DNA from 3 places in the Providencia zhijiangensis genome. Region 3 is predicted to be linked to each of the others. Evidence: predicted binding sites of a transcription regulator. Region 3 holds the regulator's gene; each other region holds the start of a gene.
The links. Region 3 encodes LexA, which represses DNA repair genes until DNA is damaged. Its sites were predicted from a motif close to TNCTGTATGTACATACAGNA; they were not measured.
Positions count from the first base shown of each region.

Region 1: a site for LexA is predicted at 1,733-1,752, ahead of dinB (DNA polymerase IV). Genes of this name have one in related genera too.
Region 2: a site for LexA is predicted at 1,681-1,700, ahead of mutH (DNA mismatch repair endonuclease MutH). Genes of this name have one in related genera too.

Region 1 covers NZ_CP135990.1:908,287-911,577, reverse strand. Annotated here, with positions in the region: gene pepD (beta-Ala-His dipeptidase) at 1-573, shown strand, start outside; gene dinB (DNA polymerase IV) at 654-1,709, opposite strand; gene QS795_RS04055 (glycerophosphodiester phosphodiesterase family protein) at 1,944-2,840, shown strand; gene QS795_RS04050 (hypothetical protein) at 3,066-3,291, shown strand, end outside.
Region 2 covers NZ_CP135990.1:2,716,815-2,720,105, reverse strand. Annotated here, with positions in the region: gene QS795_RS12485 (TerC family protein) at 1-700, opposite strand, end outside; gene mutH (DNA mismatch repair endonuclease MutH) at 762-1,445, opposite strand; gene sgrR (HTH-type transcriptional regulator SgrR) at 2,015-3,291, opposite strand, start outside.
Region 3 covers NZ_CP135990.1:403,719-407,009, forward strand. Annotated here, with positions in the region: gene plsB (glycerol-3-phosphate 1-O-acyltransferase PlsB) at 1-579, opposite strand, end outside; gene QS795_RS01800 (diacylglycerol kinase) at 704-1,078, shown strand; gene lexA (transcriptional repressor LexA) at 1,216-1,833, shown strand; gene zur (zinc uptake transcriptional repressor Zur) at 2,004-2,519, opposite strand.

The DNA of each region.
Region 1 (3,291 bases), 500 kb from region 3:
AACTTAGTTTTACTGCTAGATGAAGCAACGAGTGACTTAAAAGCACTGACTGATGATTGCCAACAACGTTTAGTTTTCTTCCTGAACTCTGCACCAAGCGGTGTTATCCGTATGAGTGATGTGGTGAAAGGGGTTGTTGAAACTTCGCTGAACGAAGGCGTTGTGAAAATGACTGAAGACAAAGCCGAAGTGATCTTCTTAATCCGTTCGTTAATCGACTCTGGTAAAAACTACGTCGTTAATATGCTGACGTCTCTGACAAAACTGGCGAAAGCTCAGTACCAAGCTGAAGGTGGATACCCAGGTTGGCAGCCAGATGCAGACTCACCAGTCATGCATATTGTTAGCGACACTTACCAAAAACTGTTTGGTAAAATCCCAAATATCATGGTTATCCATGCGGGTCTTGAGTGTGGTCTGTTCAAAAAACCTTATCCATTAATGGATATGGTCTCCATTGGACCAACCATCCGTGGTGCACACTCACCAGATGAGCGCGTTCACATTGAGAGCGTGGGTCAATACTGGACACTGTTAACTGCTATCTTAAAAGCGATCCCAGTGAAAAACTAAGTAAGCTTTAATCTATCAATACAGGGTCATAAGCTACGGTTTATGACCCTATTTTTTTCATTCTTTAAACATAATAAAAGCTATAAAAGTAATGAAAGCTGCCTTTCGATTTGTGGATTTTGCAATGTCACATGCAAGCCCACTAACCTGACACCTCGCCCTGCCCGCCGATTTTCCCAAGCCTGCTGTGCCAACCGAATAAGATCCTGCTTATCTATAATGGGATAAACATGCTCTTGCGTCGTTTGCTGAAAATCCTCAAATTTTAATTTCACACCTTGGCGAGCAATACGCAGATCTGGCTTCACTTTCTCTAAGCGAAAATGTAGCTCATCGTATAAAGTATCGAGTAAAGGCAAACACTCCTCCCACTGATGAATATCTTTGGCGAGAGTGCGTTCTACCCCAACGGATTTACGTAAGCGTTCAGTATTTACTGCTCGTTCATCAATGCCATGACAGCGCTCCCACAGAGCCTGTCCAAATTTACCCATGCTTTTTACCAACGCCAGCATGTCATAGCGCTGAACATCCGCGCAGGTCAATAACCCCATGTCCGCCAGTTTTTGCGCTGTCACTTTTCCAACGCCGGGGATCTTTTTTAATGGTAGCGTGGCAATAAACGCCGGTAATTCCTGTGGCGTGATCACAAATTGCCCATTGGGTTTATTCATATCAGAGGCGATTTTGGCGAGGAATTTAATCGGGGCAATTCCCGCAGAAGCAGTGAGCTGAAGCTCATCAAAAATTTGTTGGCGGATAGCCTCGGCGATGAGCGTGGCAGAGCCGTGAAGCTGCTGGCAATCAGTCACATCCAAATAGGCCTCATCTAAAGATAATGGCTCAATAAGATCGGTATAACGGGCAAATATTTGCCGAATATGATGGGAAACTTCTTTATAGACCGCCATACGACCAGGGACGACTTTCAGGTGAGGACATAGTTTCAATGCCAACGCCGTCGACATTGCGCTATGAACGCCATAGCGTCTCGCTTCATAATTTGCGGTACTCAATACGCCACGTCGGTCTGCACTTCCCCCGACAGCCAGTGGAACATTGCGTAATTTTGGGTCATCGCGCATCTCTATCGCAGCAAAAAAGCAATCCATATCAATATGAATAATTTTACGCATGATAGCTGCCCCCAACCAATGATTACTGAATAAATATACAGTGGTTTTATTAGCCATGCAACTTATTCATCTGATTGAAATGTATTCCTGAAATACTGTAAATGACCGAAAAAGTAAAAAGTTACTCCTAATTTATAGGCTTATTGCTTACAAAGTTGATGGAACATATTACAACAACCACTCGGTCAATCTCATGTTAGTTCATTGAATTTTCTATTATTATGGATTATACAAATGCAAATTATATCAACGTCAGTGTTCAAAAAATCCACCGCGATAGGTTTACTATTTTTGGTTAGCCAATCCGCTTCCGCATTAATGCCGCAAATTGTGGCACACCGCGCAGGTACCGCAGATGCCCCTGAAAATACTCTTTATGCGATCGAACAAGCCAAAAGCAATAAAGCTGATGCAATTTGGTTAACTGTTCAGCTCAGTAAAGATAATCAATTAGTCCTTTACCGCCCGAGTGACTTAGACGCTTTAACAGATAAAAGCGGTGTTGTTTCTGATTATTCCGCCAAGCAATTAAGCCAAATAAATGCGGCGTATAAATTTAATCAGAAAAATAACCAACAACTCCCCGCTGCAAAAACCACCATCGTGACATTAGAAGAAGTATTAAAAAAATACCCCGATACGATTTTTTATATCGACTTAAAATCCCCAGATGCAGATCCTAATACGCAAGCTCAAGCTATTTTGGCATTGTTGAATAAAACTAACACATTTAACCAAGTCCGTTTTTATTCCACTAACGATGCATTTTTAAAAGCTCTGAAGCCTCTTTCTACTCAGTTACAATTATTTGAAAGCCGTGATGAGACTCGCACCATGCTTGCCAACAGTGTGATGAGCCATCAATGTACGCTTGAGAATGATAAATCTGCAACTCGTTGGTATGGTTTTGAGCTGCATCGTAAAGTTGAAGTCGTTGAGAAATATACCCTTGGTGAAGCGCGTTCCCCAGCAACCCTCTCATGGGATAAAGAAGCTATCGACTGCTTTAGAAAAAATGGCAACGCTTACATTATTGTTTTTGGTGTAAATAGCGACAGTGATTATCAACTGGCTAAAGAAATTGGCGCTGATGCCGTGATGGTCGATTCACCAAAAGCTTTCAAAAAATAAATTCTAACTATTAAGCTACTTTATTTTGATAATAATTTATTCAATTTAAGTAGCTTATTTTTATTACTCCTTTTTCTATCTATACATTTTTCTATCTATACATTTCTCTATCTTATATTCCCTTCCTTTTTTAATAATAAATAACATTCAATATTAATTACTTAATAAATCATCGATGCCAAGATAAGTAAATATATTTAAACTCTCATTTTTAAGGAATTTAACATGGCGATATCAAAAGGTTTGCTTTCTATCGAGAACCTATGGAATGAAGACTTAAAAAAGGTGGAAATTTCTTTCAAAAATAATGCGAATGAGTATGGAAATGTTTTTATCTTTTATAATCTTATAAATGGAAAAAAGTTAAGCGATATCACTGAGTTCACTTTTTCTTCAACCGAACAAAGTTATTGGATGGGAATAATCACGACAAAGTCAGGAGAAAAATGGA
Region 2 (3,291 bases), 1.5 Mb from region 3:
TGCTGCGCAGAATATTAAGCATTTGCACTGACATGGAGAAGAACATAGCAAAATAGATATAGCCTTTTGAAACATGCACCTGAACACTTTCAAGTAACAGAGTGAATCCAACAAGGATCAAGAAAGAGAGCGCAAGGATTTTGACGGAAGGGTAACGTTCCACAAAATCACCAATAGGCTTCGCGGCGAACATCATGATCATGACTGCCATAATCACTGCGGCCATCATAATAAACAGATGGTCAGATAGCCCCACGGCGGTGATCACGGAATCTAAGCTGAAGATAATATCTAAAATTGCGATTTGCATAATGGCTCCCCAGAATGAAGTCACTTTTTTCTGGGCTATCCCATCATCGTCTTCCCCTTCAATGGTATCGAAAATCTCCTGACTGGATTTCCAAATGAGGAATAAGCCACCAGCACACAAAATTAAGTCGCGGGCGGAAACGGTATGTTCAGCTAATGTGAAGAGTGGTGTTGTGAGGCGTGCGAGCCAAGCAATGGACGCTAGCAGTGCTAAGCGCATTCCCATCGCTGCGATTAACCCAATACGTCTGGCGCTATTTTGTTGATGGGCGGGTAATTTGCTGACGACAATACTTAAGAAAATAATATTGTCGATACCCAGTACGACTTCCAAAATTGTTAATGTTGCCAATGCCATCCAAGCATGGGGATCTAAGAACCACTCAAACATCTTGTTGCCTTAAAAATGGAATAAAAAATCGTCTGTTTGGCACAGGCGATACCTTGACCGATTAACCGAGGTTAAAGTGCCGCGCTAATAATGGACCCGTAAAATCTTTTTTTAAATAGAAACCTCTCGGTAATGTCATTATTGGCTGCCCAAATTCACCAATACCTTCGGTTAGCGCTCTATTATTCGCCGCTTTGGGACGAATTTGTAGAACTTGTCCGTGACGAGCGGTGATGGTTTCGACTTTTCCCAGCACAATTAAATCCATTAACTCTTCCCAATCTTGGCGTAAAAGTTGTTCTTCAAGCGCAGAAGGGCTCCAAATCAGCGGGTTTGCAATACGGCGCTGGGCAAGTGGAATTTGGCGTTCACCTTCAATCGGAAACCACAGAATGCGAGATAATTTGCGGCGCACATGGCTATTTTCCCATGTCAGGCCGCTATTGCCCGTAAGTGGCGCGACAGAAACAAACGTCGTCTCTAATGGTACGCCATGGCGATCGATTGGAATTGTTTTAAGCTCGACGCCAATATCTGCAAAATCTTGTTCGGCTTTACTGCCTGCGGTCGCACCTAAAAAATACTCTAACAGTGTCCCGACCCAGCCTTTATCTCGTTTAAGATCGGGGGGGATTGGGATGCCTGCAATAGTTGCTAACTCACCAAGCGTATAGCCTGCAAGGGCTTGGGCTCGCGCTAATAAGACGGTTTCATTTTCTGGTGGTGAAGGCGGTATAAAGGACATAGTCGACAGAATTTGATTGTGTTTAAAAAATAACCAAGGAAATGGTCGCAAGATAGGGTGAGTATAACACTTTTTAGTCACCGTATTTAACTTCATGATATATATATGGATATTAGATAATAATCACAGGCGGGATTATGAATATTTAGGGTTATTCAACTTCATCCCAAGATAATCACAGGATCATGCACTAGGTTATCCACAGGATTTCTGGATAACTGTGAAAAACTGCGATTACTGTGTGAATTTACAGCCTTGACTAATGTCATTTATTGAAGCTCGTCACAAAAAGCGGGTAAGTTAAGTACATTCCTTGTGGATAAAACATGCATTGATTGATCTTTGCTCAGTTGAACTCCTAACAAAAAAAGAGGGGAAAACTCACAGTGGATATCTCATGTGAAATCCACTTATTACTATGATTTATAATGTTTTATTTTTTAGTGTGGTTTTTTGTTAGAAATGAATAGTTGGGATATACCCTGATTACTATCTGGTTGTTCACATGGATATCCACAGAAAAAGTGAATAAAATCCATTTTACTCACTCTAACTGTTTATAACTATCATCAATTCTGTGTATTATCCTCAGTTGGCTTAAACCAAGCTGATTTAAAGTCAAACCAGCCAAAGGTATTCATACGAACACCTCGCATTGTTCTTTGACCTTGTAACTCTAACCAGTGATGAAAAATGGGGTGGAAGACTTGAGAATCAATCAAGCTCTCGCACCAAGATTCCACATCCAATTTTTGCTGGCGCCACAGCTGTAACTCTTCATCGAGGGTTTTTCCTAAACACTGACGCAATAGCGGCATTTCGTACAACGTGGCGAAGATAGAAAATTCAAGAGGTTTATAAAAGTTGGCAGTGGAGAGCCAAATATCGCTCTTCGCATCCCCGTTAAACCAATCATCATAATCAACGATGTTAATTTTAAGCTCTACTCCTTGGGTTTCTAACACTCGCTTCATGATTTGACTGATGGCATAAAATTCATGATGATGGCGATAAAAGGTGACCGTTAGTTCGGTTAAGTCTTCAGGTTTGGTTCGCTGGGAGAGCATTTTACTGTGATGCCAATGAAGCAGTAATCCATAAGCAGGCGCCCAGTGGCGTTGATAGAAGGATTCACAGTGCGCTAGTAGGTTGACGGGGGTTAAAAAGCTACACAGCCATTTACGCACATCTTCCCGTTGAGAAATGTCGGAGCGTTGGTCGAATAACAGAAAATAGCAACCTTCCTCCATGCGGCTTTCGAGAGAGTCATTGTGGCGTTTATCACCATCCATCTTTAATGTGGTACACACCATCTGCTCAGAAAGTTCGGGAACCACCCAAATAGTCACCTCATCCAACAAGGCACGATAGCCAAAATAGCGGTCAAAAGCGCTGATGGTGAGTTTTTGCGGGATGTTGGTTTCGACTTCATAAGGACCCGTACCAATAGGGCGCTGACTAAAGCCGCTGATGGTTTCCCACTCTTTCGGGAGAATGGCGGCATGTGGGCTGCCCAGTAACCAAGGAAATTGCGTATCAGGATGGCTCAGATGGACATCAATCACGTAAGGTTGCGAGGAGGTGACCGAGTGAATATGTGAGAACAGCGGCCAGCACTGCTTTAATCGTAATAAAGAGTGGATAATATCCTCCACTTGCATTTCACGTCCATGATGAAAATAGATAGCCGGACGTAAATAAAAGCGCCAATGTTGCTCGTTAATGGCTTGCCAGTGGTGAGCAATACCATCTTCTACTTCCCCTTTTTCCTCATTTAAGTGAGTTAATCCATTAAATATCTGACTCATTAAGTGGATTTCAGAGCGGCGCATTGGGGTGCCGGGAA
Region 3 (3,291 bases):
GCGAGCGAGTTTATTGGCAATGATGGTATCAGTGCCATGCTCTTGTGCCATCTGGCCAAGAGAAATGCTTGGAGAAAAACGCACAAAGCTATCGCGCCCTAACCACAGGACTGCAAAGAATTTTTGCACACCGTTTAAGAGTTTCAGCGGGGCAGGCTTATGCCCTTCGCGACCCGGCGCACGTCCAAACATGACGGATGCAGGTAGCATTTGAATATCAAGATTTGGGTTGTTTTTATGCAAATCCAGATACGCATGGAATATTTTTACTGACTCTTTACGTGGATCTGGGGAGTAGTAACGGAACACGCGCGGGCCATCATCAATAAACACATAGGCTGGGAGCTTGGTGCCATTGATGTCGTTATCCACGAGTGGATCAGGTAAACCAATCGCTAAGCATTGTTGGCGAAGCGTGAGCAGGTCGGACTTTGAGTGATATGGCAAGACATACAGCGTTGGCTTGTTTGGGTCAAGCTGCAACTCTGTTATCGGGTCCGTTGGGATTAGTTTACTTTTTACCAATAATTTCAGTGGTAAATTCAACGTGTTGTAATATATTTTACGCCATAGTGACATAAATGATTATAGCCTCTTGTTAGTAATGCTGCGCAATCATATCAGAAAGCAATGTTTAGATCTGTTATCGATAATTCACTTTGACTGCAAAAGTTGATTATTGTTTAGAAATTAAGGAAAAAATATGGCAAGTCAAACTAAGGGACTCACTCGGGTCATCAAAGCGGCTGGATACTCCCTTAAAGGTTTAAAAGCAGCATGGGTAAATGAAGCTGCATTTCGTCAAGAAGCGGTTGCTGCTATCATTGCGATAATTATAGCTTTTTACTTGGATATTAGCCAAATTGACAGAATTTTGTTGATTGGATCAGTGGTTTTAGTCGCTATTGTTGAGTTAATTAACAGTGCGATTGAGGCGGTTGTTGACCGTATTGGCAGTGAATACCATGAATTATCTGGACGAGCGAAAGATATCGGCTCCGCAGCCGTGTTCGTCACGATAGGATTGGCTCTGTTTATCTGGGGAACCGTTTTATGGGCGCGTTATTTTGCGGTTTAGTTGGCTAAAAACAGTAAAAGCGATAAAAAGCCAGAAATTCATCAACAAATGCAGATTTTGGCTAATTTAACAGTTCCCAATACCCATTTACCTGTATATACTCACAGTCTGACTGTATAAACAAACAGGGGAACGGGATGAAAGCACTGACAGCTCGACAACAGCAAGTTTACGATCTGGTGCGTGACCACATTTCGCAAACGGGCATGCCACCAACACGCGCTGAGATAGCAGCAAGTTTGGGTTTTCGTTCGCCTAATGCGGCAGAAGAACATTTAAAAGCCTTAGCTCGTAAAGGGGTAATTGAAATTGTTTCTGGAGCTTCCAGAGGCATTCGTCTGTTGTTAGAAGAAGAATCCGAAGATTTAGGGCTTCCTCTGATTGGACGTGTTGCTGCCGGCGAACCATTGCTTGCACAAGAGCATATTGAAAGCCATTATCAAGTCGACCCAGAGTTATTTAAACCACACGCGGACTTTTTATTACGTGTAAATGGTATGTCGATGAAAGATATCGGTATTATGGATGGTGATCTACTTGCGGTACATAAAACGCAGAATGTCCATAATGGGCAAATTGTTGTGGCGCGTATCGAAGATGAAGTCACGGTTAAACGCTTTAAGCAACAAGGTAATCGCGTTGAACTTATTGCTGAAAACGCTGATTTTGCACCAATCGTGGTTGATTTACGCGAACAGAATTTTACTATCGAAGGTCTGGCTGTTGGGGTTATCCGTAACAGTGATTGGCATTGATGATGAGTGATTGAGTCTGGCAGCAGACTCAATATCTCTTTTCCGAATAGTCTTTCTTTATATAGTTATTTTCACTTTTTACTTCTTTATATAGACCTTCTTTATATAGCCATTTTCATGTTGCTATATAGATCCCTTTCTTTTACTTCCTGTATATCTCTTCTTCTATATCACTTCTTTTTTGAACTGACTGTATTGTGATGGTCATGTTCACAGTGTTCATGATCTTGGCAATTGGAAACCTCAAAACATTTTTGGCATAAACCATGGTTTTCTACCACTGTATGCCTGAGATGAAAATGATTTTCTTCGGCTAGAGTACTAATCGCTTTTTCGATGGTTGTGCAGTCACTTTCAGTCACATTGCCACAATTATCACAAATTAACATCACTGAAATATGACTTGGATTATCGACATGGTGACAAACCACATAGCTGTTTGTGGATTCAATTTTATGAATAAACCCTTGTTCCATGAGGAACTCTAAACCACGGTAAACGGTAGGAGGTTTAGCCTGAGGCTCTATTTCACGCAGTAAATCTAGCAAATCATAAGCACTGATCGCACCGTGTTGTTGCGCAATTAACCGCAGAACAGTCTCTCTTTGTGGGGTCAAACGCACGCCTCGAGACTGACAAATACGTTCGGCCGTCGTAAGCAGCATGTCTTCACTGATTGTTTTCATCTTGTTTGGCCCCACCTGGATAGCTTCAAGTTTTTATTACTGTTTAGTTTACCATAACTTCCATTTCTGTTGTGTTTGAAATGATGGTGATGAAATAAACAGTTTTTTACTAAATTGAATACGCAATTTTAACTTTAATAAAGTCAACGTTAATAAAGAATGAATATCTTATTTAAAATGTGGCTTTTTTGATTTTAAATAAATCATTAATTGCTGCATTTTAGTTAATCATTGAGTGTTAATTTTAACCAAATAAAAACAATTATTGAAATTCATTGTTACTATTTGACGTTGATTTTAATTAAGACTTATCTTACCCCTTGTTTTTTATGTAGCGATTACCGGTGAAAAAAAGACAATCAATAGATTTTAAATCTAATAAATTTGCATCTTTACGGTTTATTAAGTTGTATATAAATATAAATACAGGTTTTTATATTTATAGATTTTTTGCAATATTTAGACATTTTTATAAATGCAAAATGAAGCCTTCATATAAATCTTTCTAAGTAATTCATCATTTCTTCAGGTTTAAGTACTCATTCAGTGAATGAAACTTGTTTATCTGCATTTTGTCGATATAAAAAACCAAGTCAACGCTTTATTTGGGTGGTTTTTGACAACATATGTCACGTATGTAGAATTGACATCAGAAAATATCACAAGGTAGTTATCAGGATTCATTTAGTGTTCTATATCAATTTTAATTAATTAATGAATGACTCAATAATTAATTTAGAAGTGAGAATGTTGGCTTAATGAGTTCTGTTTT